DNA from 4 places in the Teredinibacter sp. KSP-S5-2 genome. Region 2 is predicted to be linked to each of the others. Evidence: predicted binding sites of a transcription regulator. Region 2 holds the regulator's gene; each other region holds the start of a gene.
The links. Region 2 encodes FNR, which switches genes on or off when oxygen is low (the NO sensors DNR and NnrR bind a similar motif). Its sites were predicted from a motif close to TTGATNNNNATCAA; they were not measured.
Positions count from the first base shown of each region.

Region 1: P5V12_RS06065 (nitrate reductase subunit alpha) is a predicted target of FNR. The motif match lies at 1,880-1,893, and genes of this name have one in related genera.
Region 3: P5V12_RS02810 (peptidase U32 family protein) is a predicted target of FNR. The motif match lies at 1,850-1,863, and genes of this name have one in related genera.
Region 4: P5V12_RS14400 (DUF3360 family protein) is a predicted target of FNR. The motif match lies at 2,188-2,201, and genes of this name have one in related genera.

Region 1 is NZ_CP120416.1:1,287,656-1,295,716, reverse strand. It holds gene P5V12_RS06065 (nitrate reductase subunit alpha) at 1-1,805, opposite strand, end outside; gene P5V12_RS06060 (histidine kinase) at 2,113-3,951, shown strand; gene P5V12_RS06055 (hypothetical protein) at 3,940-5,199, opposite strand; gene P5V12_RS06050 (aspartate/glutamate racemase family protein) at 5,288-5,995, opposite strand; gene P5V12_RS06045 (hypothetical protein) at 6,134-7,024, shown strand; gene P5V12_RS06040 (MFS transporter) at 7,081-8,061, opposite strand, start outside.
Region 2 is NZ_CP120416.1:2,607,279-2,615,339, reverse strand. It holds gene P5V12_RS11385 (aldolase) at 1-248, opposite strand, end outside; gene P5V12_RS11380 (PLP-dependent aminotransferase family protein) at 360-1,823, shown strand; gene P5V12_RS11375 (hypothetical protein) at 2,085-2,309, shown strand; gene P5V12_RS11370 (hypothetical protein) at 2,658-3,194, opposite strand; gene fnr (fumarate/nitrate reduction transcriptional regulator Fnr) at 3,722-4,465, opposite strand; gene P5V12_RS11360 (hypothetical protein) at 4,656-5,570, opposite strand; gene cobB (Sir2 family NAD+-dependent deacetylase) at 5,641-6,348, opposite strand; gene yegQ (tRNA 5-hydroxyuridine modification protein YegQ) at 6,354-7,673, opposite strand; gene P5V12_RS11345 (glutaminyl-peptide cyclotransferase) at 7,739-8,061, opposite strand, start outside.
Region 3 is NZ_CP120416.1:594,725-602,785, reverse strand. It holds gene P5V12_RS02815 (U32 family peptidase) at 1-804, opposite strand, end outside; gene P5V12_RS02810 (peptidase U32 family protein) at 801-1,796, opposite strand; gene P5V12_RS02805 (SCP2 domain-containing protein) at 1,924-2,424, shown strand; gene P5V12_RS02800 (peroxidase family protein) at 2,538-4,139, opposite strand; gene pyk (pyruvate kinase) at 4,610-6,070, opposite strand; gene P5V12_RS02790 (sodium ion-translocating decarboxylase subunit beta) at 6,300-7,613, opposite strand; gene oadA (sodium-extruding oxaloacetate decarboxylase subunit alpha) at 7,624-8,061, opposite strand, start outside.
Region 4 is NZ_CP120416.1:3,353,663-3,361,723, reverse strand. It holds gene P5V12_RS14420 (adenylosuccinate synthase) at 1-316, shown strand, start outside; gene P5V12_RS14415 (PilZ domain-containing protein) at 418-759, shown strand; gene P5V12_RS14410 (hypothetical protein) at 841-1,437, shown strand; gene P5V12_RS14405 (MmcQ/YjbR family DNA-binding protein) at 1,445-1,825, shown strand; gene P5V12_RS14400 (DUF3360 family protein) at 2,369-3,811, shown strand; gene P5V12_RS14395 (chemotaxis protein CheA) at 3,827-5,947, opposite strand; gene P5V12_RS14390 (STAS domain-containing protein) at 5,940-6,227, opposite strand; gene P5V12_RS14385 (methyl-accepting chemotaxis protein) at 6,534-8,061, shown strand, end outside.

The DNA of each region.
Region 1 (8,061 bases), 1.3 Mb from region 2:
TCCAGGCCAAATGCCAGCGGCTGCCAGCCAGTTTGTGGTCGTAGTTTTTCCTGGCCAACATAATGTGCCCAGCCACCACCGGACTGACCAATACAACCGCACATCACCAATAAATTAATAATGCCGCGATAATTCATATCCATGTGGTACCAGTGGTTCATACCAGCACCAATAATAATCATGGAGCGCCCTTGGGTTTTGTTCGCGTTATCGGCAAATTCCTGGGCAATTTTTATCGCATCAGCTTTGGCAACACCGGTAACCTGTTCCTGCCAGGCAGGAGTGTACGGAATATTATCGTCGTAGGATTTGGCCGTATTCGGGTCATCGTAACCGTTATCGACACCGTAATTGGCCAGAGTTAAATCCAAGACGCTGGTCACATAAATCTCTTCACCGTTTTCCAGTTTGATTTTTTTCGCAGGAATTTTACGGCTGATAACCTCATCATGATCAGTGTGTTGGAAATAACCAAACTCGTGTTCAGCACCGCCGAAATACGGGAAGTTTACATCCACAAGGGCATCGTGATTTTCTTTAAGGCCCAATAGTAATTGAACCTCTTTGCCGGATTTGCCATCGGTCTGTGTGATATTCCACTTACCTTGCTCACCCCAGCGATAACCAATGGAACCGGTTGGCGAAACCAATTCACCCGTTTGTTCATTCACGGCGATGGTTTTCCATTCGGGGTTATTATCTTGCCCTAAGTTGGCTTTTAAATCTGAAGCCCGTAGAAAACGCCCTTGGTTATATTTGCCATTGGCATCTTTTTCCAAGGTAACCAACATCGGGAAATCAGTATATTTGCGCGCATAGTGCGTAAAGTATTCGGTTTTATTTTTGACATAGTGTTCGGTTAACACCACATGGCCAAATGCCATTGCCAGTGCGGCATCGGTTCCCTGCTTGGGTGCCAACCAATGGTCGGTCAATTTTGCCACTTCAGAATAATCTGGCGTAACGGAGACCACTTTAGTGCCCTTGTAACGTACCTCCGTTAAGAAGTGCGCATCCGGCGTACGGGTTTGAGGAACGTTTGAACCCCAGGCAATAATGTAATTCGAGTTGTACCAATCCGCCGCTTCCGGCACATCGGTTTGCTCTCCCCAGATTTGTGGCGATGCGGGTGGTAAGTCGCAGTACCAGTCGTAGAAGCTGAGGCAGTTACCACCAATCAGAGATAAATAACGTGCCCCCGCCGCGTAGGACACCATAGACATCGCAGGAATTGGCGAGAACCCGGTAATGCGATCTGGGCCATATTTCTTTGCGGTATACACATTGGAAGCAGCGATGAGTTCATTTACTTCTTGCCAGTCTGCCCGGCAAAAACCACCCAGGCCTCGTTGACGTTTGTATTCGTTGGCTTTCTCGGGGTTTTCAACAATAGACGCCCAGGCATCGACGGGATCATCATATTGCGCTTTGGCTTCGCGCCAGAGACGCATAAGACGCTTGCGCATCTTCGGGTATTTCAAGCGGTTAGCACTGTAGATGTACCAGGAATAGCTCGCACCACGGGGGCAACCACGAGGCTCGTGGTTGGGTAGATCCGGTCGGGTACGAGGGTAATCGGTTTGCTGGGTTTCCCAAGTCACTAAACCATCTTTGACATATATTTTCCAGCTACAGGAACCAGTACAATTTACCCCATGGGTAGAACGCACCACTTTATCGTGCTGCCAACGCCGTCTGTAACCGTCTTCCCAATCCCGGTTTTCGTTGGTCGTAACCCCATGTCCTTTAGCAAATGGCTGTCCTTTGTTATTAAAGAACCGCAACTTATCTAAAAATTGACTCATGTTTTATCTCCGCAAAAGCTCGCCACCCGTCAACGGGTTTTGCAGTGATATTAATAAGCACTGGCCGGTCAAAGTTGACCTGAGTCAAAACGGGTTTTGCCGATTTTTTGCGAAAAATCGTGCTCTACCACTAGAGGGGTACTTGAGAAAAAATAAAAAGTCTTTTTAAATCAACCATATAGAAAACGCTGCTTTGAATGCACTATATAAAAAGCCTGAGCAGGTTTATTAGTAGTAGACCCTGTCCACGCGCAGGGTTTAGGATACGATGGTTGCGTTCAAGCCCCCCGGTTGATATGGGAAAAACATGCAAAACTTATTCACCAAATCCGTTGTAGCCAGAATTACCATTCTCATGGCAATGGTTATTCTAATTACCGTAACCGCTATATTTTTCTCGGTATTTATTTCGGACAGGGTCGACAGCGATGCCGCGGTGATAAATCTCTCCGGCTCCATGCGGATGCACAACTACCGCATGCTGGCCAAACTGGAAGAATCGATTAAAACCGGCGACGAACAATTGTTTAAGAACAGCATTGATCGCTTTGATGATGTATTCGAACATCCACTGTTCCAATACCCCTCGCCAAGAAACAGCAAAGCCATTCGTACTGCTTTTATCGACATTAAGCAGCAATGGTTAAACGAAATTCACCCGTCCTTAATACAGGCATTTCAACAAAAAGCCACTTCGGCTGAGCTAACCCATCTCATCGACGATTATGTCGATAAGATCGATCGATTAGTTCACCTGTATCAGGTTGATTCGGAAAAGAAAGTGCGATTACTTCGTACTGTGGGCATTACGGCGTTGTTTGTCATGGTGCTCGTGGTATTAATTTGTATCTACAGTATCCATGTTCATATTAAAGAACCCCTAGCCAATTTAACCCGCACGGCAAAGCAACTGAGTAATGGGGATTTCACCGCGCGAGCCAGTGTCGATCAAGAAGATGAACTCGGTATTCTGGCACGAACGCTGAATCGTTCCTCTCAAGTGATTGGCGACATGTATAGTCAACAGGAAAAAAGAGTTAAAGAAAAAACCCGAGACTTAAAGCGTTCCAACGATTCTCTCACTTTACTTTTTGATGTTGCGCGAACTTTTAATGAAACCAAACTGGATGATATGGATTTTCATCATGTGATTAAATGCCTTTCAGATGTCAGCGGTGTGCAGGATATCGATTTATGCTTAATGACGGCATCAGGAGAAAGTGCTTATAACCACTTAGTGACTCAACGAGGAAAAAAAGTACCTGAAAACTGTTTAAACGGCAGTTGCTACAACTGCATTGAGGGACAAAAGAATCATATTACTGAATCAGATTACAAACATATTAAATACCCACTGCTTCACGACCAGATTGAATACGGCGTACTAATTTGTACGATTGAAGAAAACAATGAACTTGAAGAATGGCAACACCAATTGGTAACTTCTGTGGCAGACCAGATTGCTACAGCCCTGGCAATACGAGACAAAATCGACCAATCCCGCCGACTTTCTTTGATGCAGGAAAGAACCATTATTGCCCGTGAACTGCATGATTCACTGGCCCAATCTCTTTCTTATTTAAAAATTCAGGTATCCATGCTGCAAAAAATTCTTTCCGCAGAAACACACTCCAGCGAAAAGACGGAAAAAGTTGTGGCGGAATTAAAAGAGGGGCTGGGCTCAGCCTACCGACAACTGCGAGAACTGCTCACCACATTCCGCTTGAAAATTACTGGCCCCGGATTGCGCGCAGCGATTCAGGAAACCGTCGAAAGTCAACGTGAGCGCACACATATGTCAATTCAACTGGAATTTGGCATTGACGACTTACCATTCACACCCAATGAAGAAATACACTTACTGCAAATTACCCGTGAAGCACTGCAAAATGCAGTCCACCACTCAAAAGGCGATCAGATAAAAGTGCGCTTTTATTACGATGCCGAAAAAACGGTGCACCTGGAAGTTTCTGACAATGGCGTTGGCATGCCTAATTCACCGGAGAAGCTTAACCACTATGGCTTAGCCATTATGCAAGAACGTGGGCGTTCGCTATCCGGCGATTTAAAAATTGCACCGGCATTTCCCAATGGAACACAAGTGCATTTTCAGTTTACACCCAACTATGCGGCGTCAGTGAACTGAAGACGAACAATCTGTGTTTGTTTCGACCAACGGAATTGCTATTCTCAAACAACGAAGAAATCTATCGTCTTTCAGTGGCCCATCGAAACATGCCCTATCGGCAGACACTTCAGGCCTTCCACTGTTGTAATAAGGATTCTTCGCTTGATCGAACCCAGTATGTAAGTGGTTAAAAAGCTCTATTTTTGCCTCGAAATCCATAAATCGGGCGATATACTCATCAAAGTTTAAGTTTATTGAAATTAGCTTTCCACCAAAATAATTTCGGAGTTGAGATGTTGACATACTCAGTTTCTCCCCTTCATCTACCTCTATCGCGAACTCATAAGGAGAAAGTATACTCAGACTCTCCATCCTATAATATTCAGGAGTTATCACATTTATTGTCATATTAGGTTTATAAACTGCTCGAACAAGCCACCCAGGAAACTTCAAATCATCATGAAAGAAATTGGTATTCCTGTCCATTTCTTGAAACCCGTAATATAAAATGCCAAACTCTCTGGCAGCCACTAACCTAAAACTACGTTCATCTGTTCTTAAGCCACGAATTTCTTCCACTCTCATCTTTGATGACGAACTGACCACACTTAACACATCAACAATCTCAGACAGTTTCATCAATAAAATCATTTTTCCAATCAAGTTATCCTGAAGTGTTAAAGAATTTTTAACTTGCATATACTGATTTAGTAGTGCGGATATCGCGATCTCATATTTTCCTTTATTGTATGCAGATATCGCTTCAAGAGTCCGCAACCTTTCAGCTTGAACGATATACATATATTCAGGATAAACTTCGGAGACTGTGGGTTTAGTCAAGGTTCTATACTCATCGAATGAGTGAAATTTTCCTATACGCGTTAACAACGTAGCATGATCATTCAGAAGCGCTTCAATTTCAGTATCAGAGTCAAATAGTCTTTCCAGGCAACCCTTCTTCCAGATATGACAGAACAGCTCGCCATCTGGCAATGGAAGCTTATTTTCCCGTGGATACTCAACAACTTTATAAGAATCATCTTTCTCATAGGCTTGATACTCTTTCACCAACACTCTTCCTACTTCTATTGGATCTTCATTCTCGTTGGCAAATATCCCCATAAGATAAAAATACGCAGTGCTTTCGCTATCACCATCTAGCCTTTCTAGCAGAGCAAGGGAATCATCACTTAAGTCATCATCTATTTGAGAACCGAAAAACAAACCCAGCACAATGAAAATACTAAATAAAACTTTGATTAGCATAAAAACACAACGACATAATTTAAAGATATGTTACACATTACGTATGTGTACACATACAGAAAAAAAGCATGTATCATCTTATCATTCCCTATATATCTATGCCCTCTATCATTTCATCCACCGCTTTCTGTGCATGAATTTTTGTTGTATCAACCAAAAAAACTACAGGAATATCTTCTTGTGATAGCAACATACCGATTTCTGTACAGCCCAAGATTACGGCTTCTGCACCTTGAGCATGCAGATTCTGGATTATTCTTAGGTATTCTTGCTTAGATTGCTCGTTAATGATTCCCAGGCATAGTTCATTAAAGATCACTTCATCAACGAGAAGCCTGTCTTCCTCATCGGGGATCAATACCTCAATACCATATTTATCGTTGAGCCGGCTTTTATAGAAGTCTTCTCCCATCGTAAACCTGGTACCTAGCAGACCGACTTTACGGACTTGCTTCTCAACCAGTGTTTCTGCTGTGGCATCGGCAATATGTATAACAGGTACACCAACGGCGTCAGCAATTTCATCGTATACCTTATGCATGGTATTGGTACAAATCAGTATAAAATCTGCTCCACCGGCTTCGACTCGTTTTGCCGCATCCACAAGAATTTCTGCCGCTCCAGCCCAATCACCCGTGTGTTGCAGTTTTTCGATGGGTGCGAAATTGACGCTATACATAACAATCTGAGCAGAATTTAATCCGCCAAGTTTTTGTTTTATTCCCTGATTTATGGCTTGGTAGTAACTCATAGTACTTTCCCAGCTCATACCACCGATAAGACCCGCTGTTTTCATTCCGCCCACCTCATTTATGTTGCATATATGGTAAAGTAAACCACGTCTCAGTAATGTGTTCATGCTGAGTTGCGACCGCAAGCAACATGTATATTTTATACATAACGCGAAAATATACTTATTAAAAGGGATAGTTTAATGAAAATCAGAAGCATTCTATTTTTCAGCACCTTAGCCATATCTTCATTTTGTCACGCAGAATACAATCAATGGGAGTTAGCCAATGCTAACACTTTCCAACAAGATGATTGGTCTTGCGGTGTCCATAGCTCATATCGATTACTCGCGTCACACAACCAAACTGAAGACTATAACGAAATGAGAAACGTTATAGGTGCCTACGAATTTGATATCAACTTCACTTACCGAATAGGCACACGGGTAAGTGAAGAAGTATGTGACGGCTGGAAAAAAATACTGCTTATAAAAGAGTGTACAGCGTGGAAAACCGTTGAAAAACTGGTTGAGGAGACGAAACAAGGGAGCCTAACGCTAAATACAGGTGGCGGGTTGCCCGATAAGATACTAGTCGAAAAATTGAGATCTTATTACAGGGAATCGTTCAACGTTGCGGATCGGAAATCTTTTACAGACCTTAAAAATATGATTGACGCAGGAAAAACACCAATGGCGCTCATTCATAATTGGACTGACACCTACAAACTTGATTCAAAAGCGGCACTTAATACAATTGGTGTATTTTTTGGTCCGGAAGCTTATTTGATTTCCGGCGCCACTATCCACGCTCCACATTACCACTGGATCATTATTAACGGTTACGACGAAAATAATGTCTATTACAATGATACATATGACGACCAGATTCATTCTATGAGTATCACTGAATTTAACAAACAGTGGGAATGGAAAAATGGGGAAATATCCAGCATTATAAAAACTCACCTTAATTTTTATGAAAATATGTATCCCAACACGTTATTATGGATAGACGAACCATTATCACTTGCTCAAAACATACCATTTAGAGGCGTTATGGTTGCTATCAATTCTCTTATTCTTAGTAACTAAATATAAAAAGGAGCGAAATACCGCTCCTTTTTTATTTTCTGATCCAATAATGATGTTTAAGGGTTGTAAAACTCACCATTCTTACGTAGGTAAAACCACCAATTAACAAATACACACACCAGATAAAACGCAGCAAAACCGTATAGTGCTACTTCGGGTGTCGTCGCTTTAATTTGCTCCCCCAACACCTTCGGTATATAAAACGCACCGTAGGCGGCTACTGCAGAAGTCCAACCTAACACCGGCCCCGCCTGCTCCTTCGGAAATACCATAGCAATGGTTCTGAAAGTGGAACCGTTACCAATACCCGTTGCAGCAAACAAGACTAAAAATAGTAAAAAGAAAGGCACAAAAAAGTTTTCTGGTGTTGGTGACTGATATGCTGCTTGCATATAATAAGCCACCCCCACAGAACTAATGACCATCACCACGCTACAAACTTGCGTGACCAATGCACCACCTAACTTATCGGATATCCAGCCACCGACAGGCCGAATTAACGCACCAATAAACGGCCCCATCCAGGCGTACATTAGCGCACTCGGGCCATTAGGATTAACCTGGTCATGGGTCATAACGCCGTCGATCATTACGTGGCTATAGCCAAAAATAACTTTAATCGCGAGAGGGAAAGATGCAGCAAAACCAATAAACGAACCAAAAGTCATGGTGTAGATCACACTCATAATCCAGGTATGCTTGTTATTAAAAATTTTGTATTGTCTTTCCAGGCTGGAGCCAATTTTCCCCGGTAATTGCTTTAACAGAAAAACCGTTGATGCCACTACAAGTACAAGTACTATTTCTTTCGGTACACCGAAACCAGAACCGTTAGCTGATTCAGGGAGCATTAACCACAAGCCCAAGGCAGCGGTAACTAAACCGATAACCAACATAACAGTAATTAATCCAATCGAACGTATTGGATTACCAATATCTGGGGATACTTCCTGGGTTCTAATGTTGTTCATACCAAACCAGGTCAGAAAAAATAACGGAAGCAAAAGCAACAACCAAACAAAACCGGCATTCGCGAT
Region 2 (8,061 bases):
ACGGTTAACAGGTTTTCTGCTGTGATTTCATCAAAACCTAAACCAAAGCGTTGGGTGATAAACGTTTGGGGAGTGTCTGCGCGGCAGGTAATTTGCCCGGCCAAACCAGCGTCGTGGCCTTTATCAAAAAGGATACGACAGGTTAATGCGAGCTTTTGATTATCACTCAGCTCCAGGTCTTGGGTGAGGTTCATACTGTTTTGAGCTTGCTGCATCAGTTGCTCTTTTGCCAGAGAGGCTGTTTTCATGGGGGACTCCGCGAGTGGTTGTGTTTCTTAACAAGAAGCGGCAGACTATCGATTTGCTGGACCACTAATAACATCCAGTTTTTAAATGTATTCTGGTCCAGAGGAGGGGAGATGCTTAGACCTTGGCAAACTAAACTGTGGCTGAAGGACTGTGATGGTGAGTCCATACATGCCAAGCTGGTTAATCGGTTAACTGCAGATATTCAAAAAGGTCGGTTGACACCGGGAATGATGATTCCCGGGTCTCGTTCGATGGCTCAACAGCTTGGGATAAATCGAAAAACCGTGCAGTCCGCCTACGAGGAGTTAGAGGCACAAGGCTGGCTTGTTTCTCAGGCAAGAAGGGGAACGTTTGTTTCGGATGTTCTTCCTGAGCAAGAGATCTCTATTGAAAACCTCAGGCTTTTGGATATTGCGCGAGAAACACGAAGCGCTGGGGGATTACTTTCTGAGCTCTATCAAGATGTGTTGTCCGGTGTGGAAGCCGTGTTTGGTGCAAATGATGGTATTCCCGATGTGAGATTGATTCCCTATGAGGTACTGTCGCGAGCTTATCGCCGAGCGTTAATTCAATCTGTGCGGCAAAGAAGTTTAGGTTATGGCGACCCACGGGGAACGAAAGAGTTGCGGTTGGCAATTCAAAGAATGCTCAAAATGGAACGTTTTGTTCATGTCGAACTTGAACAAATATGTACTGTTCGCGGCAGCCAAATGGGGATATTTATTGCTTCCAGAGTACTGGACCCGAAGAAAGGGGTAATTGTTCTGGAAGAGTTAAGTTATCCGCCAGCGCAGGCGTCCTTTGAATCTTGTGGCTTTGAGGTCGTGCGTTGCAGAATTGATGAGCATGGGTTGGATATTGAAGATTTGCAGCGTATTTTGGCAGAGCACCAAGTCGCTGGCTTATATACTACCCCTCACCATCAATACCCGACAACCGTGTGTATGTCGATGGAGCGGCGTTTGAAGTTATTATCGCTGTCTCGATCGCACAGGTTCTCTATCGTTGAAGACGATTACGATCATGAATTTCATTATGAAAGTCGACCCATTCCCCCATTAGCGAGTCTTCCTGAATCTGAAAATGTTATTCATATCGGATCGTTATCGAAGGTCTTTGCACCTGGGTTGCGTTTGGGGTATATGGTGGCGGACCAACATTTTATAGATCGTGCAGCACAGGAGATTTTGTTAATCGATCGGCAGGGAAATTCAGTCACTGAGCTGGCTCTGGCCGAGTTAATGGATTCAGGAGAAGTCAAAAAGCATATTCGCAAAACTCGAAAGCTGTATCAGTCTCGAAGAGATTTTTCTATCCAGGAATTTCTACGGGTATTTGGAGAAGATGTTTCGTTTTCTGTGCCAGCGGGAGGAATGGCAATATGGGTAAACATCGAAAACTTGATAGACGAACGCAATATAGAAAAACTCAAACATAGTGATTTTCATACGGAAACTCTTTTTGGCAAAGAGGGTGAGAAAAGTAACCATATTCGATTTGGTTTTGGCGCTTTGACGGAGCAAGAAATATCATCTTCAATCAAACAGTTGTCTATTCTTTTGCATAGAAATTAAAAATAAGAAATGAGTGATTTTATTTATCAGGTTTTTCTTATAAATAAGATGTTCGTTTTTTGGAAATGGTGAAAGGCTAAATTAATAATTATTTGCTGTTGAAGTGGCTATTGATGAGAATAAACACTATCTTTGGTGATGTAATACGGTTGTTTTTTTCCATTTTCTACTAGAAATTCACTATGCTCAAGAGTAAAGTGCGCCCAGTAATTTCGGTGCTGTCACCCGATCAAATCAGAGTAACTCGATGGAGAGGCTAAGATGGACTTTGACGCTTGGAATGTGGATCTAGCATCCGCATCTGCTTATCATAATTCTGGCTTTCGCCTTGCTGTTGAGGGAAGTCCCTCACAACCCGAAGGTGTTATACCTAGCCATTTTCCTGAAGATTCTTCTGCTGTTGAACAGGTTCGACTAATTCGAGCAGGTTTAAAAGCGATCATGGATGCTGCACAAAAAGCTCAAAGAAAAGAGCTGGAATGCTAATTTTTGGATTATTTTAGTCGAGAATACGGCAAGTTATCTTATATGCAGGATCAGCTATAAATCGATTGTGATTGATATGATCTTAAGGGTTGGCTTCAAAAGAACAGAAACACATAAAAAATAAACAGGTGAGTAGTGCTGTTCGTCGAGTTTACATTTAACTATTAAGGTTTGTTCTTTAGCTAATCACAGGGCAGAGGGCTACATATTCCCGCAAGTTCCACTCAATAGTAACCACTTATAGTTTTTACTTCCGAATACTGCAATTGAATCGTGTTGAAATTGAAAACAAAAAAAACGACAGTGTGAACTGTCGTTTTTTTTGTGAGAGACATGAGTTACAGAATATTATCGTGAAACATATTTCCCTTTAAGGTGCATAAGTGTTTTGTGATCGTCCACCAGTTTGAGCAAACTATCAAATCGACTTCTGACCTGAGCCGCAGAATCATCGCCATATTCATTTGAATATGTCGCCCCAGCAATCAAGGCATCCAGCTCCTTGGTGACGGAATCCATCGCGGCGAAAATTTGTCCGGTGGTTTTACTGTCATCAAAGATGCGGCCCTTACCGGTAAGCTTCATATACTCATCGCATTCTGCTAACCAGTCTTTGCGTTGATTGACGAAGCTTTTGATATTTTTTAGCGGACCTTTGTAACGAGTGTCAATTTCGCCATCTCGGTATTTTTCAAGGCTCGGTATGGCTGAAGCCATGAACTGTGTACGAGTGTCTTCGCAGAAATTCCAGGACAGGTAACCTGGAAAATTTACATTATGTGTTGCCTGGGCTTCTTCTTTTTTGCACTTTTCGTCGCATCCAAACGCCGCTGAAGACCCAACTAACAAGCCAAGAATTGATAATATGAAAGCTAGATATTTCATAGCAGCCACCCTGCCGTGTTTAATATTGTTTACAAAAAGTACGACCTCTGTATTAATTAAAAGTCGCACCAAAATAATTGTCAAGAAAATTGTGACACAGTTCCTTGTTGCTTATTCTTATTTGAAATTTAAAAGATGATATGGGTGACTGTAAGTTTTAAAAGGCGCTTTTTTCGCATTAATGCGTAATGTATGCATCCCAGCTTAACTTATTGAAAAGTATAGTAATTCTCATTTTTAATAGGTTAAACGGAATTACGTGGATTGTTTTTATATTATTTTATTCTGAATAAAATTTTTTACATCAGGTTGCTGAAAGAGTTTATAAAATAGTCAAAAAGCTATAAAAATGTTGCCTTAAGCGTCAATTCTGTTATTAAAGAAAGGTAGGGTGAATAATAAAATGGACTGGGAGCATTGGAAATAGGAGAGAAGCGGCTACTACTAAAGGCTGAGTTTGTTTTTTACCGGAAAACTGGCCATCGCTTCACACACGGTGGCCACTTTAATATTTCGTAGATTTTATCTTATATGGACGGGATCGAGGCCGTACTCTTTAGTTCATCCATATCTTTGATAACAACGTGTTTCTTGTCTAGCTCAATCATTCCCTGTTTGTGGAGACGGCTTAATACCCGACTAACGGTTTCAATGGTTAGTCCAAGGTAGTTCCCAATATCTGAGCGTGACATAGGCAAGTAGAACTCGTTAGCAGATAAGCCTCGATTACTATTTCGAGTCGAGATGCTAAGGAGCAGGGAAGCCACACGTTCATCTGCACTATTTTTGCTTAATAGAGTAATAAGTTGCTGATCGTGGGTAATCTCTTTACTCATTAACTGGAAAAAACGTCTTTGTAGATTAGGTAAGCGCGTGCTTAATTCTTCTAGACGGGTGAATGGAATTTCACATACCGCGGAAGTTTCCAGAGCAATGGCTGAATTACTGTGATTGTTTGTGGCTAAACCATCCATACCGATGAGTTCGCCTGGGAGATAAAAGCCGGTGACTTGTTCCTGCCCGTCTTGAGTAACCTTTATGGTCTTCACTGCACCTGAGCGCAATGCGTAAACGGATTTGAATTCGTTGCCTGCATGATATATGTGGTCGCCTTTTTGTACTGGTCGGCCACGCTGAATAATATCATCCAGCTTGTTTATATCTTCTATTTCTAAACTGATTGGTAAGCAAATCGAGGCAAGACGGCAGTCTGCACAATTTACTTGGGGGTTACTGTGACATCGGTGAGCGCTCAAAACATTTGTCGCCATAGGTAAATTAATCCCAAAAGCTTTTGCAAGCCTACTAGAGGTCTCGACAAAGAGACGAACATGTCATTTGTTTTAGTATAGACGCCTAAATAAACAGACGATAAAACAAATGTTTTGCGCGGCGAAGAATAAGCGAATTTGAGCAAAAAATAAAGGTCAAGCATAGCAACTTGCTGTTTTCCTTTATTTTTTAACGGTTTGCTTTAGAAAGTCGACCTTTTATACCCGAATTGACTGGAAGCTTGTCCGCTTGAATTGCATTTGAGTAACGTTCATGGTCGCAATAGTTCTGTAACAACTCATCATTTAAGTAACTGGTTCCTTCCGGGCCAATACTTAAACAGTTGTTTTGTACAGAAATATCCTGATCGTAGAGCACTGCTGTATTCCTAGGTTGGTCAGCTTTGTACTGATAGATTTCCGGTTTCCAGCAGTCTGTCAAGTCCAGTAATCCGGTCTGACTACCGAGGAAAATAAAATCAGGATGGCATTTTGCAGTTATGCCGGTGATAAGTTCTCGCATTTCTCCTAGACAATCTGCGTCAGTAATTTGGATTCCGACACAGGGGAAGTCGTATTTGCGGATGAGCTCTATTGCTGCAATGCAGTCTTCGAGGTCGTTTCCGCGTTGTGTTGCGCATATTTGGAATTGGTTAAAACCAAGACCTTTGAGCAGAGCTAATCCATCTTCGGACAAGTCTTCGATCTTGGAAACCGCACGATGCTGGCGCGCATCAGACTCTGACAGGTGGAATCTGGAAGCCAGGATGTGGCGAAACTCGGTCAGGTCGCTTGGAGCCAGATACAGGAAGGGATGTCTGATTTGCAAGACATCGACATCGCGCTTGCCCAGCAATCTGGACCATATCTCCAGTTCCTTAACCACCAAAGCGATGGCTGAGTGCTCTTCTTTAGAAACACTTTCCAAGCGTTTGGTGTTCAAGCAGACATTAACTAGCGCCCGCTTATCTTTCAGGTAACTGCTAATTCGAGTCAAAAGGCCCTCGTCAGCCCCGTTAATGTTGCGGGAGCCTACGGGCTTTAATTCGGTAACGTTTGATTTTGAGTTTTGTGTCTGCATGCGTGAAAGTCTAGAGAATTGCATCCATTTGCCCTTGATGGAAATCAACGGTTGCGAAATTCAGATCGAGGATCAGTAGAAAATAGGAGGTAGATTAAATAGAAAAGTAGCTGGGTACGATTTCTGTCGCAGGACCGTAGTGAGCAAATGCAAATGCGCTTTGAGTAAGGCTGGGTTCGAGGTTTAATTCCAGCGTGGTTGCACCCATGGCATTCGCCAATTGAACAAAGCCTGCAGCGGGATAAACGTTGCCCGAGGTTCCAATCGAAACAAATAAATCACAATGGCTTAATGCTTCTTCTATTTCATGCATGTGCATTGGAATTTCACCGAACCAGACGATGTTTGGTCGTAGACTTCCGGCGATCTTGCAGCAAGGGCAGTGAGTTTGGGTGGTTAGGTCTTCAGTCCATTGAAATACGATACCGGTGTTAATACAGCGAACCTGTAACAGTTCACCATGCATATGAATAACATTTTGGCTTCCGGCTTGCTCATGCAGGTTATCGACGTTCTGTGTGATTAAAGTAAATCCGCCGTTAAATTCGGCTTCAAATCTTGATAATGATTTATGCGCCAGATTGGGTTTGGCTTCTTCGAGAAGTTGATTTCTTCGCGCGTTGTAAAAGCTGTGGACTAATGCGGGGTTGATTTCAAAGGCTTCGGGAGTCGCCACTTCACTGACGTCGTGTCCTTCCCATAGTCCATTGTTGTCACGAAATGTTTTTAGGCCAGATTCTGCAGAAACCCCGGCACCGGTAAGAACAACGATTGAGTTATATTCTGAAAGAGGTTTCTGCATAGTTTTTATATATGGCGCATGACCATGGCATAGTCGAGTATAGAGCGGTCAAGCTCAGGGAGCTGAATTCGAACCTGATGGCCGGAGCCAGGAGCGATTTCAATTTTTTGTCCTTTGAGTGTTTCCAAAGTATCTAAACTAAAAGGCATATTACCAGTAGGGGTAATAAGTTCCAGGTCGTCACCGATTTCGAAACGGTTTTTCACTTCCAGTGATAGCCAACCGCTTTGTTCATCATAATCAATTACTTCACCAACAAATTGTTGCGCTTTATTGCTGGACACGCCGTTGTCATAATTCTGGTATTCGCTAGGAACATGCCGTCGATAAAAACCTTCGGTATAACCTCGATTGGCTAGATGCTCAAGTTCTCGCATTAGCTTCATATCAAATGGAATACCCGCTTCTGCGGCATCGATTGCTCGTCGGTAAACCTGAGCGGTACGTGCAACGTAGTAGTGAGATTTGGTTCTTCCTTCAATCTTTAAGGATTGCACTCCCATTTTTACCAAGCGTTCCACGTGTTGCACTGCTCTCAAATCTTTTGAGTTCATGATGTAAGTGCCGTGCTCATCTTCATATGCCGGCATGTATTCACCAGGGCGATTTCTTTCCTGCAATAAAACTGGCTGGACTTCGTTTTCCGGATCCCAGTTTTGCGCCGGTGAGCTATCAACTGCAATCAGATCACCAAAATCATTTTCTTTTGCTTCATGCGAGTTGTATTCCCAGCGGCATGAGTTAGTGCAAGCGCCCTGATTAGAATCGCGGTGCGTCATATAGCCTGATAACAGGCAACGGCCTGAGTAGGCAATACATAGCGCACCATGGACAAAAACCTCCAACTCAGTATCGGGGCATTGTTGACGAATCTCTTCAATTTCATCGAGCGATAGTTCTCGAGAAAGGATAACCCTTTCTATACCTTGGTTCGCCCAAAATTTTACCGTGGCATAGTTCACTGCATTAGCCTGGACACTCAGATGAACAGGTTGCTCTGGCCACTTTTCTCTCACCATCATAATCAGACCTGGATCGGACATGATTAATGCGTCGGGTTTCATTTCGATGACGGGTTCAAGGTCACGAAGATAACTTCTAACCTTGTCGTTGTGTGGTGATATGTTGCTTGCCAGATAGAACAGCTTGTCCTGCTGATGGGCTTCCTCTATTGCCGCTGCGAGGTTTTCTATCTTGTTAAATTCGTTGTTGCGAACACGCAGGCTATAGCGTGGTTGTCCAGCGTAAACGGCGTTAGCTCCGTAGGCGAAGGCGTAACGCATGCTCTTTAGGGTTCCCGCAGGAGAAAGTAATTCAGTAGCCATAGTAAAAATCAGAAAGAGTGAATTGCGCGCATTTTAGGCGTTTTAATAAAAAATGCCAGGGTATCTTAAGGGTTTTTGGTGGTTCCAGAGTCGAATTGAATCAAATAGCGTTTGGGCCAGAATTTGCCCGTTACCCAAAACGCGTCTGTGTCCAGGTCGTAAGCAATGCCGTTCAGGACATCTGCCTTAGGGTAAAGGTGAAATTTTGGCAACAATGCTTTCAAGTTGGCAACACCTTCAACAATGCCCGTATCGGGATGTATTTTTAGTATAAGTGGTTTCTGCCAGACATTAGCCCATATATAGCCCTTGGCATACTCAAGCTCATTGAGCCGTTGAACCGGGGTTCCCTGAAGCGAAACTGTGAGTGTATTTTCGACAGCAAAGT
Region 3 (8,061 bases), 2.0 Mb from region 2:
GGCTAAAAGCGCCAATGTAGCGTCCTCTTCAGGGCTAAACCGTGCGATATCAACAATACCTGACATATTCCCCAAGTCAGACAAGATATTGTGACAACTGCCAGAAAGCGTCTGGATGCCATTTAAGACAAACATTTCCTGATTATCCTGATTGAAGGCTGTTCTTCCTTTTGGGTAATGAATACAACACCGCTCACACTCACTTTTATCCCGGTTTTCAGACCTGGCAGTAAAGCACCTCGCGGAGTAGGCCAAGGGTAAGTGGCCATGGACAAATACCTCGATATTCAACCTTTCCCGTATACCCAAAGCATCACAATCCAACAGCACTTGCTGTAACCAGGATTTAGACAACTCTACCGGTAATACCCATCGACTCATTCCCAGATTCAAAAAGGTATTTAGCGTTTCTGCGTTATAGCAGTTGACCGCGGGGCCCACCACGAAAGGCAAGCCCTTCTGCGCGAGCAAATGAATGGCACTGACATCGTTGGCCTCGACGACAAAGTCTTCCTGTTCACACAAGCTTTTAACCAGCGTTAAATCACCTGCTGACTCTATTAGCGCTAGAGATGAAAGAACCACCTCCTTTCCTGACTCTTTCAGTTTGTTAGCGATAACTAACCAATCATTTCGTTTCAACTCAGAACGTTTACCACAGACGGTTTCACCCAGGTAAACGATATCCACCAGGCTTGATGCAACACGATCATAAAACGCCTCCACATCCGCTTTACGCCAGTAGTAAAGAATTGGCCCGAGAGATGTTTTCAATTTCGAGGTCAGGTTGTTTGTTGTTGTCATTGCCATTTCCTCGAATAAGCACCAAGGGTCATTTGCTTGCCTTCCGATAGTTTTTCCAGAACCTGGGTTTGTTCCACCGTAGGTATAAAGTCATGCAACTGACGCTTAGCTTGATCAATCGCTTCACGCCAGACTTTGGTAACTTGCGCAACATACGCGGGGCTTCGCTGACGCCCTTCAATTTTGACCGCAGCGATACCCATCTGCAGTAATTCGGGCAAAAGGTCTAGGGTATTCAAACTCGTGGGCTCTTCCAAAATATGGTAGGTATGGCCATCCACCACATAACGCCCTTTGCACAAAGTGGGATAACCCGCATGTTCCCCCGGAGCAAATCGATCAATCAAAAAACCATTCAAACGAGTTTCAAGCACGTCGTTTTCTTCCCGCCACTCGACATACTTGGCAGGGGAACAAGCGCCACAGGTATTTGGCGACTCACCAGTGAGATAAGATGACAGGTAACAACGCCCCTCAGCCATGATACAGAGACTGCCATAAGCAAAAACCTCCAGCTCCATTGGTGAGGACTCAGCAAGTGATTTAACTTGCTCCTTGGACAGCACACGCGGCAGGACGGCACGCGTGGCATTGAAGTTCTGCCGGTAGAAGTCCAGAGCGGCAAGATTAGTCGCGGATGCCTGTACGGAAACATGTAATGGCATATTCGGGTATCGATTGGCACAATACTCCATCACCGCAATATCAGAGACAATAATGGCACTCGCCCCCATATCGACGGCTTTATCCACAGCATGGAACCAAAGCTTAACGTCGCCGGGGTGGGCGAATGTATTGATGGCAATAAGCAGTTTTTTTCGTCGCTCAGAAACAAGCTTGCCGGCTCGGTTCAGGTCATTATCAGTGAAATTCAAACCTGCGAAACAACGGGCGTTCGTTCCATTCTTCAAACCGATATAGACAGAATCTGCGCCGTTCTCAATCGCTGCTTTCAGAGAGGCAATACTTCCTGCTGGGCAAAGTAATTCCATGGGGTCTCCTGAACTCAAATGCTGGATTTTATTCTTGCTCGGATAGCGTTCCTTTGATTCAAATTAATAATTCACGGTCAAGTGAACATACAATCTTACGATTTACCCAATAATAAAGGCTGGCGAAATGGCTGTTACCTACTTCGATATACAAAAATTACCCGCAAAGGTACACTCAAGCCTCCCCCAATTGGCTAAGCATTCTTTTTCACTCTTGCCGATGGCACCTTTTAATTATGCCGCAAGTGAAATACTCAATAAGCTGTACCGCACCCAAATCAACGACGGTGACCTGGATTTTTTACGTGATAAAACGATTTTACTTACAGTAAAAGATATCAATCAAAGTTGGGCATTTACCCTGGCAAGTGGAAAAATTCGTGTTTTTCAGAATGCTGTAGAAACTAACGCGACCATTAGCAGCAATTTTGATAATTTTTTTCAACTGTTCAGTCAAGAGGCGGATCCTGACACCTTGTTTTTCAGCCGGGAAATGTCAATTGGAGGTGATACCGAACTGGCACTTGAGTTCAAATCCTTTTTTGAAAACCATCCATTAATTGACGATGACGCCTTTTCCTGGGGAATTCTGCAGTCTTACATTAAAGCCATTCGTAGCAAACCCTAAGTTAACACGTAAAATACAGGGAATGGATAGCCAAAAAAAGCCACCTGGATAAGGTGGCCTATTTTTAAGCGTATACAGATACACGCCTACAGACTTAAACAATATAAATGCATTTACATTGAAAACTTGGCAATAATACCGTCTGGGTTTTGTAAGTTTCGAGTTGCCAAATCCTGCACAGATTGCGTCGCATCAATCAGATCCAGTCCGTATTGAGTCAATGTACGAGCATGATAGACGTTTTTAGACAACAAAGGGTTGGTATATATCTGCGTAAATGCGTCGTACGACACCATGGCATTTAATAAATCACCGAACAGCTGATCGCCATTTTTCTTCTCGGCAAACAACCCCACGGTGTACTCTAATTTATCAATATGCCCATACAGGTTTTCTAACTTATCTGCCAACTCCTTATCTCCGGTTAACTCCTGAAACGAACAAATAGGAGAAAGCTTAAACAACTTCCGATACTCATTATATGGTTTCAAACGGAAATCCCGTCCCATACGAATCATGGCGTATTCAGCTCCCAACATCCATTTTGGAGAGTTTTGCAAACCTATTTTTCCTGCGTTTTGCGTAGAGGATGCATGAATCGCTTTTGCTAATCCAATCTGCTCCAACAATCCATTATTAAAGCGATAATCGGTCTGACTAACCACCGCATCATCCACTTTCATACTGTCAGGAATTAGGCCGTGCCAACGATAAAGTAAGTCAAACTCCAAAGCAATCCACGGCAACCTGTACCAGGATTTTTTTTCTGCAAAGCGGGTATCAAACTCAAATAATCGATTACCCGCAATATGGTTAATGTAATCAACAATAGTTAATTTCATTAAAATTGCCATATTGATCAAACGTGCCGTTTGGAATAAACGCTCATCATCCCAATCTGGATTTCGTTTTTTCAACTCACCACAAATACGATTATGCTCGCGCATAAACAACGTACTTACCGCAACATAGCCAATGGATGAATTGCCTCTTTCCAAACCTGTGGCATACAGCTTTAATTTTCGTTCATCGGGTAAATTTTTAAATAGAAGCTCAGCGAGACCTTTTTGCACATACGGCAAGTCATGGTAATGGTCTTTTATCTGCACTTTCCCATTGCCGTTTTGCTCACACAAATAGTCCAGGAATTCTTCACCGTTGATTATCTGACTACGTAGTCGCCCTCCTTCATGCGAACGTAAAACGTTTGCTGCCGCTTCGGTCAAGCCATAAATCTGGCACAAATCAATATTATGATTCGAGGTATTTTGCCTTCTATCCAAGGGGTTTATTCGCAACACACTGTCGGTAAACCACTGGGCAAAAAACATAAACAACATCGAAGAACGATCTTTCTTCATTTCTCCCTGACGAAGGAACAACGAGGTAACCTCACCTTGCTTGTCCGCCTGAGGATTAAACTCTGTGTCTTCAGGCAAGCTATCGATATAGGTTTTTTCAGCTGGTGGCAGATGTCGGGCGGAGAATTTTTTATCGGTCAACATCGGCCAGGTCGTATACTCTCCTATCGGCCCTTGTTCATCGTAGGATAACGATGGCGGCTCTGGAGGCTTAGGAATATGCGACCATAAACTGAACGCTCTCGGCCTTCCTGGAATCTCCTTGCAAATATAATTTGTCGCAAATCGATTTACGTACTTATGAAGAAAAGGAATGTACCTGGTAATCTTCAATGCTATTTTTATTTTGCTCATCCAAAAATCCCTCCACCCTATTGAGCTTGCAACACTAAAAGGCTATGTATGAATAAAATGCCGACCGAAAAAAGGAAATCGATGACAATAATATGGTTTTAAGATGTCATCTCAATAACATCAGCAGATGTTTCTTTCTAATTAAAAACTTGGAGCACAGGCCGTATCCCCAAAGTATCTTTAAAAAAATAGCACGGATTTAATCCCTCAGCGGCTTTTCTTCACAGGTAGACACAACAACATCCCCCTGTGCCGTTTTCTCTGACAGATATTTAGGAAACAAGAATGACCAAACAACTTTGTTTATAAAAGTAAAAGACAACAAGAGAGGTGAGAAAGCCGTCGTTAGAGAAAGATAACAATCGCAGGCTCCGTCCCGAACAAACGTTCACATATTCTATTCAAAGCATTAAAAGCGGGACAAAAAAAAGCCCTGCATTGCAGGGCTTTTTAAAGGAAATAAAGCTATATTAGCCACCGTATGAAGGGGCAACATGACCCGCTTGAGCAATTTTCATGGTGTTCGTGCCTCCATGAATATTCTGATGGTCCCCTTTAGAAATGATAATAAAATCATTTTCTTCAATAATATTTTTCTCAAGCAATACGTCGATTGCTTTTTGGTTAACATCCGATGGAGCAATATTGTCACTGTCAAACCAAACAGGCTGTACACCGCGGAAAAGTGCAGCACGACGCAACGTGGAGTAGTTTCGGGAAAATGCAAAGATCGGCAATCTTGCACCAAAACGAGACATCAACAGTGGTGTAGAACCTGACTCAGTCATCGCCACAATACACTTCACTCCAGTCATTTCATGCGCGGCGTACATTGCTGCACGGGCAATCGTTTGATCACAGGAGGTGTAACCACCGGAAGGACGGCTAGGAGCCGATTCGGCTTGAGGGTGTTTTTCCGCCCCAAGGATCACTCGAACCATAGCTTCAACTGTTTGCACCGGGTATTTACCAGCAGCCGTTTCAGCAGAAAGCATCACCGCATCCGTACCATCAATCACCGCGTTAGCCACGTCGAAGACTTCCGCACGCGTGGGTAAAGGGCTGCTAATCATGGTTTCCATCATTTGTGTCGCAGTGATAACACAACGGTTCAGCGCACGGGCACGCTCAATAATGTGCTTCTGAACAGCAATAAGTTGAGCATCACCAATTTCCACGCCCAAGTCACCGCGGGCAACCATTACAGCATCAGAAGCAAGAATAATATCGTCCAGAACTTCATCAGATTCTACTGCTTCTGCACGTTCAACTTTCGCCACCATATAGATGTTGCCACCGGCTTCACGCACTAGTTGGCGAGCCAAATTCATATCGTCGGCAGAGCGGGGGAATGAAACAGCAAGATAATCAACGCCGATTTCCACAGCGGTTTTGATGTCTTCACGGTCTTTGGAAGTAAGGGCTGGAGCGCTCAAACCACCACCTTGACGGTTGATTCCCTTGTTATTGGACAATTTACCGCCAACCGTTACGGTTGTTTGGATGGCTGGACCATCAACGCTATCTACCTGAAGGATAACTCGACCGTCATCCAGTAACAAAAGATCCCCAGGATTTACATCGTTTGGTAACTCTTTATAGTCGATACCAACTTTTTCCTGGTTTCCTTCTTCACGACCAAGAGAAGCATCAAGAACAAACTTATCCCCTTCGGCCAACACAACAGGGCCTTCAGCGAAACGGGCTATACGAATTTTTGGGCCTTGTAAGTCACCCAAAATTGCGACCACCTTGCCATGTTTTTTGGCTACATCGCGTACAGCATTGGCTCTACGCATGTGGTCTTCTGGACTTCCGTGTGAGAAGTTCATACGTACAACATTGACACCCGCAAGGATAATCTTCTCAAGGATGCCAGGTTCGTCAGTAGCTGGACCTAAAGTACTAACAATTTTTGTACGTCGATACATAAAAAAGCTCCGGAATGTGGTACCAATAAAAAATCGTGCGGCATTCTACTACAAGTGGCCGCAAGTATGAAAAATAAGTCTGCAAAACGGGAAATTTCTACCCATATCCCCTAAATTATATAGGGGTTAAATGACTATCGTATTATTTCGAGCACTGAAATTGAGGTTTTGCAGAAGATTTCAGCGTTGAGAAGGGATAATCGCTGGGCAAAAGCCCAGCGATTCAAAACTACTGCCCCATTCCTGAGACCATTGAAATCATTACACCTGCTGCAACAGCTGAACCAATCACACCTGCCACATTAGGACCCATCGCGTGCATCAACAGGAAGTTATGAGGATTCGCCTCAAGCCCAACCTTATTCGATACCCTTGCAGCCATAGGTACAGCCGATACGCCAGCAGAACCAATCAATGGGTTGATCTTCTGCTTGCTGACCTTGTTCATCAGCTTCGCCATAAGCACACCCATCGCAGTACCAACGGCAAAGGCAATCACGCCCAGCACGAGAATACCCATGGTTTTTGGATCAAGGAACTTATCTGCAGCCAATTTAGAACCGACTGATAAGCCTAAGAATATGGTGGTAATGTTGATCAAGGCATTTTGTGCAGTATCAGACAAACGATCAACCACGCCACACTCTTTCATTAGGTTACCAAAACAGAACATCCCGAGTAGTGGGGCCGCATCAGGTAACAATAGCGCAACAAGAATGAGCAACAAGATAGGGAAAGCGATCTTCTCCCGCTTGCTAACTGTTCGGAGCTGGGTCATTTCGATGCGACGTTCTTCTTCGGAAGTCAAAGCCTTCATAATTGGCGGCTGGATCATTGGTACCAACGCCATATAGGAATATGCTGCAACCGCAATCGCACCTAGCAGATCAGGGGAAAGCTTACTGGCCACATAAATTGCCGTAGGACCGTCCGCACCACCGATAATGCCGATAGCCGCCGCATCCGCAATGCTGAAGTCCATAAGACCTGCAGCGGAAAGACCAACAGCACCAAGCACCGTAAAGAAGATCCCGAACTGGGCAGCTGCCCCCAGGAACAACGTTTTGGGGTTCGCCAGCAATGGACCAAAGTCAGTCATCGCACCCACGCCCATAAAGATAATCAAAGGCGCAGCACCACTGGCAATGGCAACCGAATAGAAGTTATACAACATACCGTTGTGATAACCCGCATTCACTGCAGCTTCAGCAACCGCTGCATGTACCGCAGGTGAAGCCGACTCATATGCCGCTATAAACGCTTTTAATGACGTTGCAGGGTCAATATTCAATAGCTGGGCCAGGGTTTTCAGAACCACAGGATCTGCCGCATAAATAGCACTCTCAGCGGCAGGCAAGGCCAAACCTGCACCGGGGATATTCGCTAAAATACCGCCGAATCCAATGGGCACTAGAAGCAAAGGCTCAAAGCCTTTGCGAATAGCGAGGAACAATAAAAGTAGGCAGATAACCATCATGGACAGCTGTCCAAAATGCATCTGATAAAGACCGGAGTCTTGCCAAAGGCCGATAAAATTCTCCATTGTCGACCCCTTAAGCGATGGTGAGAAGGAGGTCGCCAACAGCAACAGTATCTCCTTCTTTCACGCTGATGTTGCCAATTACGCCAGCCTTAGGAGCAGATACCTGCGTTTCCATCTTCATTGCTTCAAGTACCAGCAGGGTATCCCCTTCTTCAACTGACTGACCTGGAGAAACCATAACGCGGAAAATATTTCCGGCTAGTGGTGCATTCACAGGGTCGCCACCAGACACTTCTTTGTCTGAACCAGCGCTTGGACCAGCGTGAGAGCTGCCCAACTGCACGATGCCAGTTAGCTCGCCGCCATTGCTCACGGTCACGGTGTACTCTTTACCTTCAACAGTAACGGTGTAAACCTCATCGCCGTTGTCAGCATGAACAAGAGTGCTTTCGTTACCTGTTGGAGCCGGTTCGAATGCGTCCGGATTACCACGGTTAGTAATGAACTT
Region 4 (8,061 bases), 750 kb from region 2:
TGGTATGTGTCTGACCAAGCTGGATGTGTTGGACGGTTTATCCGAAGTGAAAATCTGTGTCGGATACCAAGACGCTAATGGTGCGCCAACAGGCATTCCATGTGATTCCGAAGGGTGGGATGAGATTCAGCCTGTGTATGAATCCATGCCTGGATGGTCAGAGTCCACAGTAGGTGTGCAGTCCAAAGATGGTTTACCTGCTACAGCGTTAGCCTATATCGCTCGTTTGGAAGAGTTGGTTGGTATTCCAGTGGATATTATCTCTACTGGCCCGGATCGGGTTGAGACGATCGTTCTTCGCCATCCATTTGCATAAGTTTTTACAACTACTCGTGCCCACTGGAATAGCCAGTGGGCATTTATTTCTCGTTCTGACTATTCTTGGGGCGAGAACTCAGTAATAGTGGGAGAACGTGAGTGAGCGAGCGACGAGCTCATCCCAGATTTCCTGTTAACTGGTCCGCCAGAATCTTATTAGCAGACAAAAGCCTCCATTCCGCACAGATACAAAATGTATCTAAGGGCGGTCTCTATTTCGTTTTTGATCAAGCGCTTGCCATTGGTTCAACTATTGGAATTGAATTCTTTTTTAATTTTCGTGGTGAGCGTCATCGTGCCAGGGCACACGCTAAAGTCACAAACTCAGCATTGTTGAGTGGTAATTCCGGGGCCGGAATTGGTGTACAGTTTCTGGACATGGATAAGGATATTTATCACGCGTTTAACAATGTGTTGCAAGAGTTATCCATCCAGGAATAATACTTTTCCGTCGCGACGACATTCAAAGTATTCAATCGTAAACCCTGATATTGTTCCAGCATCCAAGTTGGAGATGACCTTATGCTAAGAGGCGCGATCAAAATATTGCTGTTGGCGGTAATATCTGTTTCTGCGAATGCTGGAGATCAATGGATATGGGACGGGTACTTTTCATCGATCACACTTGAGCGTGAAAAGGCATTTCAGGAAGGCGTCGATGACGACGCCTACAGTTTAGGAACCAGTGTTTCCTACGCCAATGACAACATCAATTGGTTAATGCTAACTGGTGGCCTGGAGCTTTTGTTTTACGAGGATAATGATGCCTTTACCCAAGTGGTTGAAGAACCGGATGGTGATCGAAAATCCGAATCTTCCGACGCTAACGGCGTTATGGCATACCTTGAGTTTGGGCCGCGTCTGGTATTGGGGAAAAGACAATCGACTTTCCTGACGGCAAGGGCCGGTGTAAGTACTATTTTTGAATCGAGTCGATCCATTTCCAATTGCTCAAACTGTTACGAAGAAGATATCGACTTGAATGGTGGTTATTATTTCCAGTTTGGGGTCGCACACAGTGCTGATAGCGTCAGTGTCGGGGTATATTTTAATCGGTATTTGAATGAAGATAGCGGTATTAAAAATAGCCTGCGCTTATCTATAGGAACAGGATTTTGATTGTTATATGAATTACCAACAGATCAGGGCGTATATGATGAATAAGCCCGAAACGACAGAAGACTTCCCTTTTGGCGAACAGTCAGCAGTTTTTCGCTTGCGAGAGAAAATCTACGCAATTTTATATATGGAAGGCGACTGTGCCAGAGTCAATTTGAAATGTGAACCAGAGCAAGCAAATGCGCTGCGAGATATTTTTCCGAGCGTTATTCCTGGTTATCATATGAATAAAAAGCATTGGAATACTGTTATTTCCGATGGTTCTATTCCTCAATCTGAAATTGAACGAATGATTGACCATTCCTATGAGCTTATTTTTAAAGGTTTAAAAAAGGCAGATCAAAAAGTGTTGAGTATGAAATTCGGTGCTCAATTGAAAGTGGAATGACAATAATTCTCTTTTCTTATGCATGCAGAAATAAATTTTCTTGAACAAGGATAAGCTAGTTGTTTTTGTTTGCTTCCGGTTTAGTTCTCATTTTCTTTTCGTTCTTAAATATAGATATCTTTATTTGCCGAAGAAAGAGGCAAATGAATTCAAATGTTTTTGGTTTTGAAATAAAAATCAAACGTATGATTTAATTTTGGGTGAGTTAATTAATTAGTAAAAAAGTACCGTTTTATTGTGTGAGTATGAGGGGTGGGTAAAAATAGTTATTCGGATTTATGATGTGTTAAAAAATTATTTATAACTTTTAAATTTCTTTTTCTAAGAAAAAATTCAATTTTATTTTCCTCTCTTTCTTTATTTTGATATTTGTCAATTGTTTTTCGAGTAAGCAGGGTGCGTTTTTTGTATAGGTGGTAAGCTTTAGCGAGTTTAAGCACTAATATATACGCTCGTATACATACTAATAAACGAATTGCTATCTTGTGTTTTTCATGCGTATGTAGCTTTGAAGAATTTTCAAAACACAAGAAGATCTACACAATGCCTAGTTCATATATTTTGCAACGAAGACACAGAGGTGACTTCTCATCTCGTGCTGAGTATTTAGAGCATGAGCTTTCCGTTATGGAGCCGAGACGCTGGGGGTTTAATTTACCTTGGCGTGATTATCATTTTGAATGGGAAGATATTGTTCCTGCTTTAGCCGGGACAATAGGAAAAGTTGTTATGGTTGCGGCAATGGTTGGTGCATGGGCCGCACAATATCAAGGTCTTGATACCGCTTTTATCATCGAAAACACTCGTTTCGAAATGATCATTGTTGGTGTGCTGTTTGCGCTTCTGTTTTCAGGTTTTTTAAACCCAAATGCCAATTTGGCCGGTACTCACGGGCCAATGATTCCAATGATTCCATTAATTGTTTCATCTGGCGGACATCCCCTTGCATTGGGAATTACTGTGGGAATTTTTGGTCTGGCACTGAGTTTTAGCAAAGGTGGTTCTCGTTTAATCACATTAACGGGGGATGGTGTTCGAGGCGGTTTGCTGATTTATTTAGGGGCGGTCGGAACTCTAAGCCAGATATCCAGTTTCAAACTGTGGACCGCAGAGAGTGGTGTTCCGTCTCTGGCTTTTATTCTTATATTGTCGACGGTAATTATTTATGCTGTTTTAGCAAGGTTAAAAAAACGTTGGCTTTCTATTCCACTGTGCTCTGCATTTGCTCTTTTACTTTCTTGGCTGCTTGGTACGCCTTTCGAGTTTCAAACCAGCCCGGGGATACCACATCTAAATCCAATGTATTGGTGGGGTGAAAATACAGGATGGCAAATGGGGTTACCGGATTTAGCCAATTATCTTGCTGTAATGCCTTTTGCGCTTTTGGCTGTTGCAATGTGGCCACCCGATTTTTTAGGTCACAGAGTGTTCCAGGAAATGAACTATCCCAAAACGAATAAAGTGCTAATGAATGTTGATGACACTATGACTATCTGCTCTATTCGTCAGATGGTTGGATCTGCGTTGGGCGGGGGAAATCTATCGAGCTCTTGGGGAACCTATATGATTCCTGCTGCGATTGCAAAACGACCGATTCCTGCTGGTGCTGTGTTGACCGGTTTATTTTGTATTGTGGCGGCCGTTTGGGGTTATCCAATGGATCTAGCATCCTGGAAACCGGTTTTGGTGGTTGCTCTTCTGGTGGGGGTGTTTTTACCGTTGCTTGAAGCCGGTATGCAGATGATTTCTGACGAAAAAAATGCGCAGGGAGCGGGTGTATGTATTTTTGCTTCTGCGTTGGTAAACCCGGTATTTGGTTGGTCGTTAACGATGTTTCTGGATAACATGGGGTTAATAGGAGACGCGCACAGAGGTAAAACGTTGAGTGTTGTTGATCGTATGGTGATACCTGGTGCAGCATTTATTATTTGTACTTCGATCATGGCTGTCGTAGGAATGATTCCCGGTATTCCCGCTCTTATATAATATCTGTAAGCAGGCCTAACAGGCCTGCTTTTCTAAAAACGATTCGATAATTGTACCGATGTCCAGAATCATGGCTATATTGCCATCGCTGAGAATGGTTGCGCCGCTGTAACCGATTTGATTGTTGATCGCTTTACTGAGCGGCTTAATCACAGCTTGTATTTCACCGAGTAAATCGTCCACAACCACGCCCACCCGCATATCTAAATGCTCAATAACAATCACTCTTTCCCATATTTCTGTTTTAGGTAGAGAGAAATAGTCTCGTAAGCGTGCAAGGGGAAGTAATTCTCCACGAAGGTTAATATCTGCATTGTTTCGAATTTTTTTCCAGGTTATATCGTCGTGCTCTATGCATTCGGAGACATTCGCGAGCGGGATAACATATCGACTTTCGCCAACCTGAATAAGAAAGCCATCGATAATTGCCATGGTCAGAGGAATTCTAAATCGAAACAGTGATCCTTTTTGTGGTTCGCTTTCGATTGAAATTACTCCGCCAATTGATTCGATATTTTTTTTGACTACATCCATTCCCACACCGCGGCCAGAAATCTCCGAGACTGCTTGCGCGGTGGAAAAACCAGGTAAAAATATGAGCCGATAGCATTCTTCCGGGGAAAGATGAGAATCTGCAGATATGAGCTCACGCTCTATCGCTTTCGCTCTGACTTTTTCTGCGTCTATGCCTTTACCGTCATCTTTAACCTCAATAATGACATTGCCTGAAGCCTGGTAGGCTTTTAGAGTAATCGTTCCTGCTTCCGGTTTGCCCAGGCTTGTTCGGGTTTCACTGTCTTCAATACCATGGTCGACCGAATTTCGAATCAAGTGTGTCAACGGGTCAACAATTTTCTCAATTAATGACTTGTCCAGTTCTGTACTACCGCCTTCGATTTTTAGATCAATTTGTTTTCCCGCTTTTTGAGATAGGTCGCGTATTACTCGTTTGAAACGGTTAAATGTTGCATTGAGTTCAACCATTCGCAGTTCGGTAGTGGTATCTCGTATTTCGTTGACCAGGTGGGATAATATACTGGCGGTATTATTGAGTTCCTCTTCTTCTGGCAAAGCTTCAATTAATCGGTTTGAGTTCGCATTGTTAATTATAAGTTCGCCAACAAGGTTAAATAGACGTTCCAGTTTGGCTGTTTCGACTCTCACCGTGGTATTGGTGCGAATGGTATTTTGCTGTTTTACTGCCGCTTTAACGATAGCGGGATCGGCGGATTTCATTTCGATAAGGATTTCGCCGATACGTTTTTGTATATTATCTTCAACAAGTTTGAGCTGTTGTTGTCTGGCCTGATCTAATTCTTGAGTACTGATTGCGCCAATTTCGCACAGGATTTCTCCAATTCTTTGGTCGTCAGTAACATGAGCGAGGTTCTCTGTTAACTCTTTTAATTCGGATTGGGGTGGGTTAATGAGTATCTGACAATCATCAACTAAAAATTCAAAGACATCAGCGATTTGCTGCTTGTTGACTTTTCCCTTAAAAAGAACCTGTATATTGATATAACAGGTCTCGGGATCCATTTCTGAATTCAGAGGCAGTTCGTTGTCAAAGATCTCTACGCTTTCGACCTTGCCCAAGTTCTCAAGGTAGTAAATAAAGGAAAGTGGGTCCATTCCATTACGAAGCACGTCGGGCCCAAGGTTAAGCAATATAATCCAGGGTTCATCATCTGTTGAAATGTCAGATTCATCGTCGTTTACTTCGTTTGAGTCAGCGGAGGCTTTAGAATCCGCTTGGACCAACTGAAGTAGCTGATCCAGAAGAGACTTGCCGTAGACCGCAGTGTCTGATGGAAGTTGTGTAACACCTTCGCCTGCTAAGTTGACCAACGTACTAATGTGGTCGACGCACTCGAGAAATAACCCAATGTTTTCGTTGGTTACTTTAAGATTTGAGCCTCTATATTGATCCAGAACAGTTTCAAATACGTGGCTGAATTCCACTACATCCCGATAATCAAACATACCGGAGGAGCCTTTCATTGTATGAACTGCTCTAAATAGGGTGTTCATGAGTTCCGCATCGTCAGGTGTCTGCTCTAAGTGAACGAGAGCCTCTTCGGCAGCGGATATGAGTTCTTCAGCCTCCTGGGCAAAAAGTTCTCTTGGATCACTCATGTGTTAGTTCCTCGGGGATGCATAACATTTCTTTTACGCCAACATATTCAAGAACGGACAATATCTGCTCGTTAATATGGGTGAGCTTGAGTGGCTGATTGTCATGAGTTGATCGCTTATGTAACCAAATAAGCAGCTGGACTCCCGCTGTGTCTAGCGTTTCAACTTGCTCAAAATCGAGCTCGATTTCTTGATTATTTGATAGGTATGGTTCGATCTTTTGTTTTAATTCGGTAACAGCATAGATAGAAACTTCAGCAGGAAGCTTGATGCATTTCATAATGATTCTCGTTCTTTAACCAGCAAATAAAAAATCAAATAACTGACCTGCTTTGGAGTGGCATGTATGTAAAGTATTCCTTTCTATAATCAATCCGTATTTGCAGAAATGATTTAATTATAGTTCGGTTGTTCGTAAATCAAATATATGTGCTAAATATAATAAACCTATTCTTTGTGGGAATTGTTTATTCCTTTTTTTAGACCATAACGGTATAGGGGTAAAGTGTTGGGGACGCTATTCTTTGAGAACTGGAAGCAAAATCAACTTATTTGGTCAATCGCTACTAGGGTCTGGAGTTGCTAAATGCGGTCATTTTTCAGAAATTTAAAATTATCCTATAAGTTATCAATTACGCTTGTTTTAATGAGTACTGCACTGTCGGTCACTATAGGCTATTTGTCCTACTATGAAGCAAGTGTGGCATTGAGACACGCTGAATTTAATCAGTTGGTGGCTACGCGAGAAGGAAAGGCTGAAGAGCTTAAGTTATTTTTCGAGCAGCTAAGGAAGCAAGTAAAAAACTTCTCCACCGCACCGGTTGTGATTGAAAGCGCAAAAGAATTTAATGCATCATTTTTCAGTCTGAAAAAAGCAGCTCAAACGGCACAAGATGAAGAGCTGAATAATTCCTTAATCAAGTATTATAGGACAGAGTTTGTTCCGAAGCTAAATCAAAACTCAGAAAATGCCGTATCGATTCAGACTGTATTGCCGCAAGACGTTATTACCCGCTACCTTCAATATCAGTACACCTCCAACAACAGTGCCCCCACTGGATCAAAACATTTAATGGAGGCTGCAAAAGACAACACTACATATAGTCAGGTCCATAAAAAGTATCACTCGTTTTTCCGTAGTTTAATGGACACTTTTGGTTTTTATGATGTGTTTCTTATCGAGCCTGAAACAGGCTATGTGGTGTATTCGGTATACAAAGAAGTGGATTTCGCTACATCTTTGTTGCGGGGGCCTTATGTTGAGTCGTCTTTAGGTAAGGCATTTCGCGAAACGGTTCAGCTCAACCTGATTGATGATGTTTACACAGCGGATTTTGCATTTTACCAGCCGTCCTATAATGCACCTGCAATGTTTATATCTGCACCTATCTACGATGGTGAAACCCTGGTTGGGATCTTTGCTATTCAGGTTCCAGTTGCAAGGTTATCTGATATTACAACCAGTAATCAGCGCTGGGAAGCGGTTGGCATGGAGGAAACCGGTGAAGTTTATATTGTCGGAGATGACCTAAAACTGCGCAGTGATTCCCGCTTCATGCTTACCGATAAAGATGCGTATCTGGAACAGATGAAGGAAATTGGTCTATCACAACAGAACTTGAAGATGATTGATCACCTTAATACCGGTATTTTAACTCAACCAGTTAATTCACCCGGAGCGGAAAGTGTTTTTGCCGGTCGTCATGGTCAGTCAGAATTTTTGGATTACCGTGGTGTGCCGGTGTTTTCCGCGTATGAACCGCTTGAAATTCCCGGGTTAAACTGGGGCATTTTAAGTGAAAAAGATACTGAAGAGGCAATGGAGGGAATCCACGGATTAAAAAGAGATACAGCAATTATGGTCTTAATTGCTGTTGTTGTTTCATTTGTCATCGCTTTACTGTTTTCTCGTGCGATATCACGGCCTTTGGAGAAAGCCGTGGCGGCTTTGGCACGTGTTGCACAAGGTAATTTGAATGTTGAAGAAAGCGAAGATAGAGACGATGAAATTGGTCAACTTCTAAGTGCCAATCAGCAGATGGTAGACCAACTTGCCAATGTTATTGGCGAGCTTCAGGCTGCAGGTAATAATGTTTCAAGTGGTGCTGAGCAAT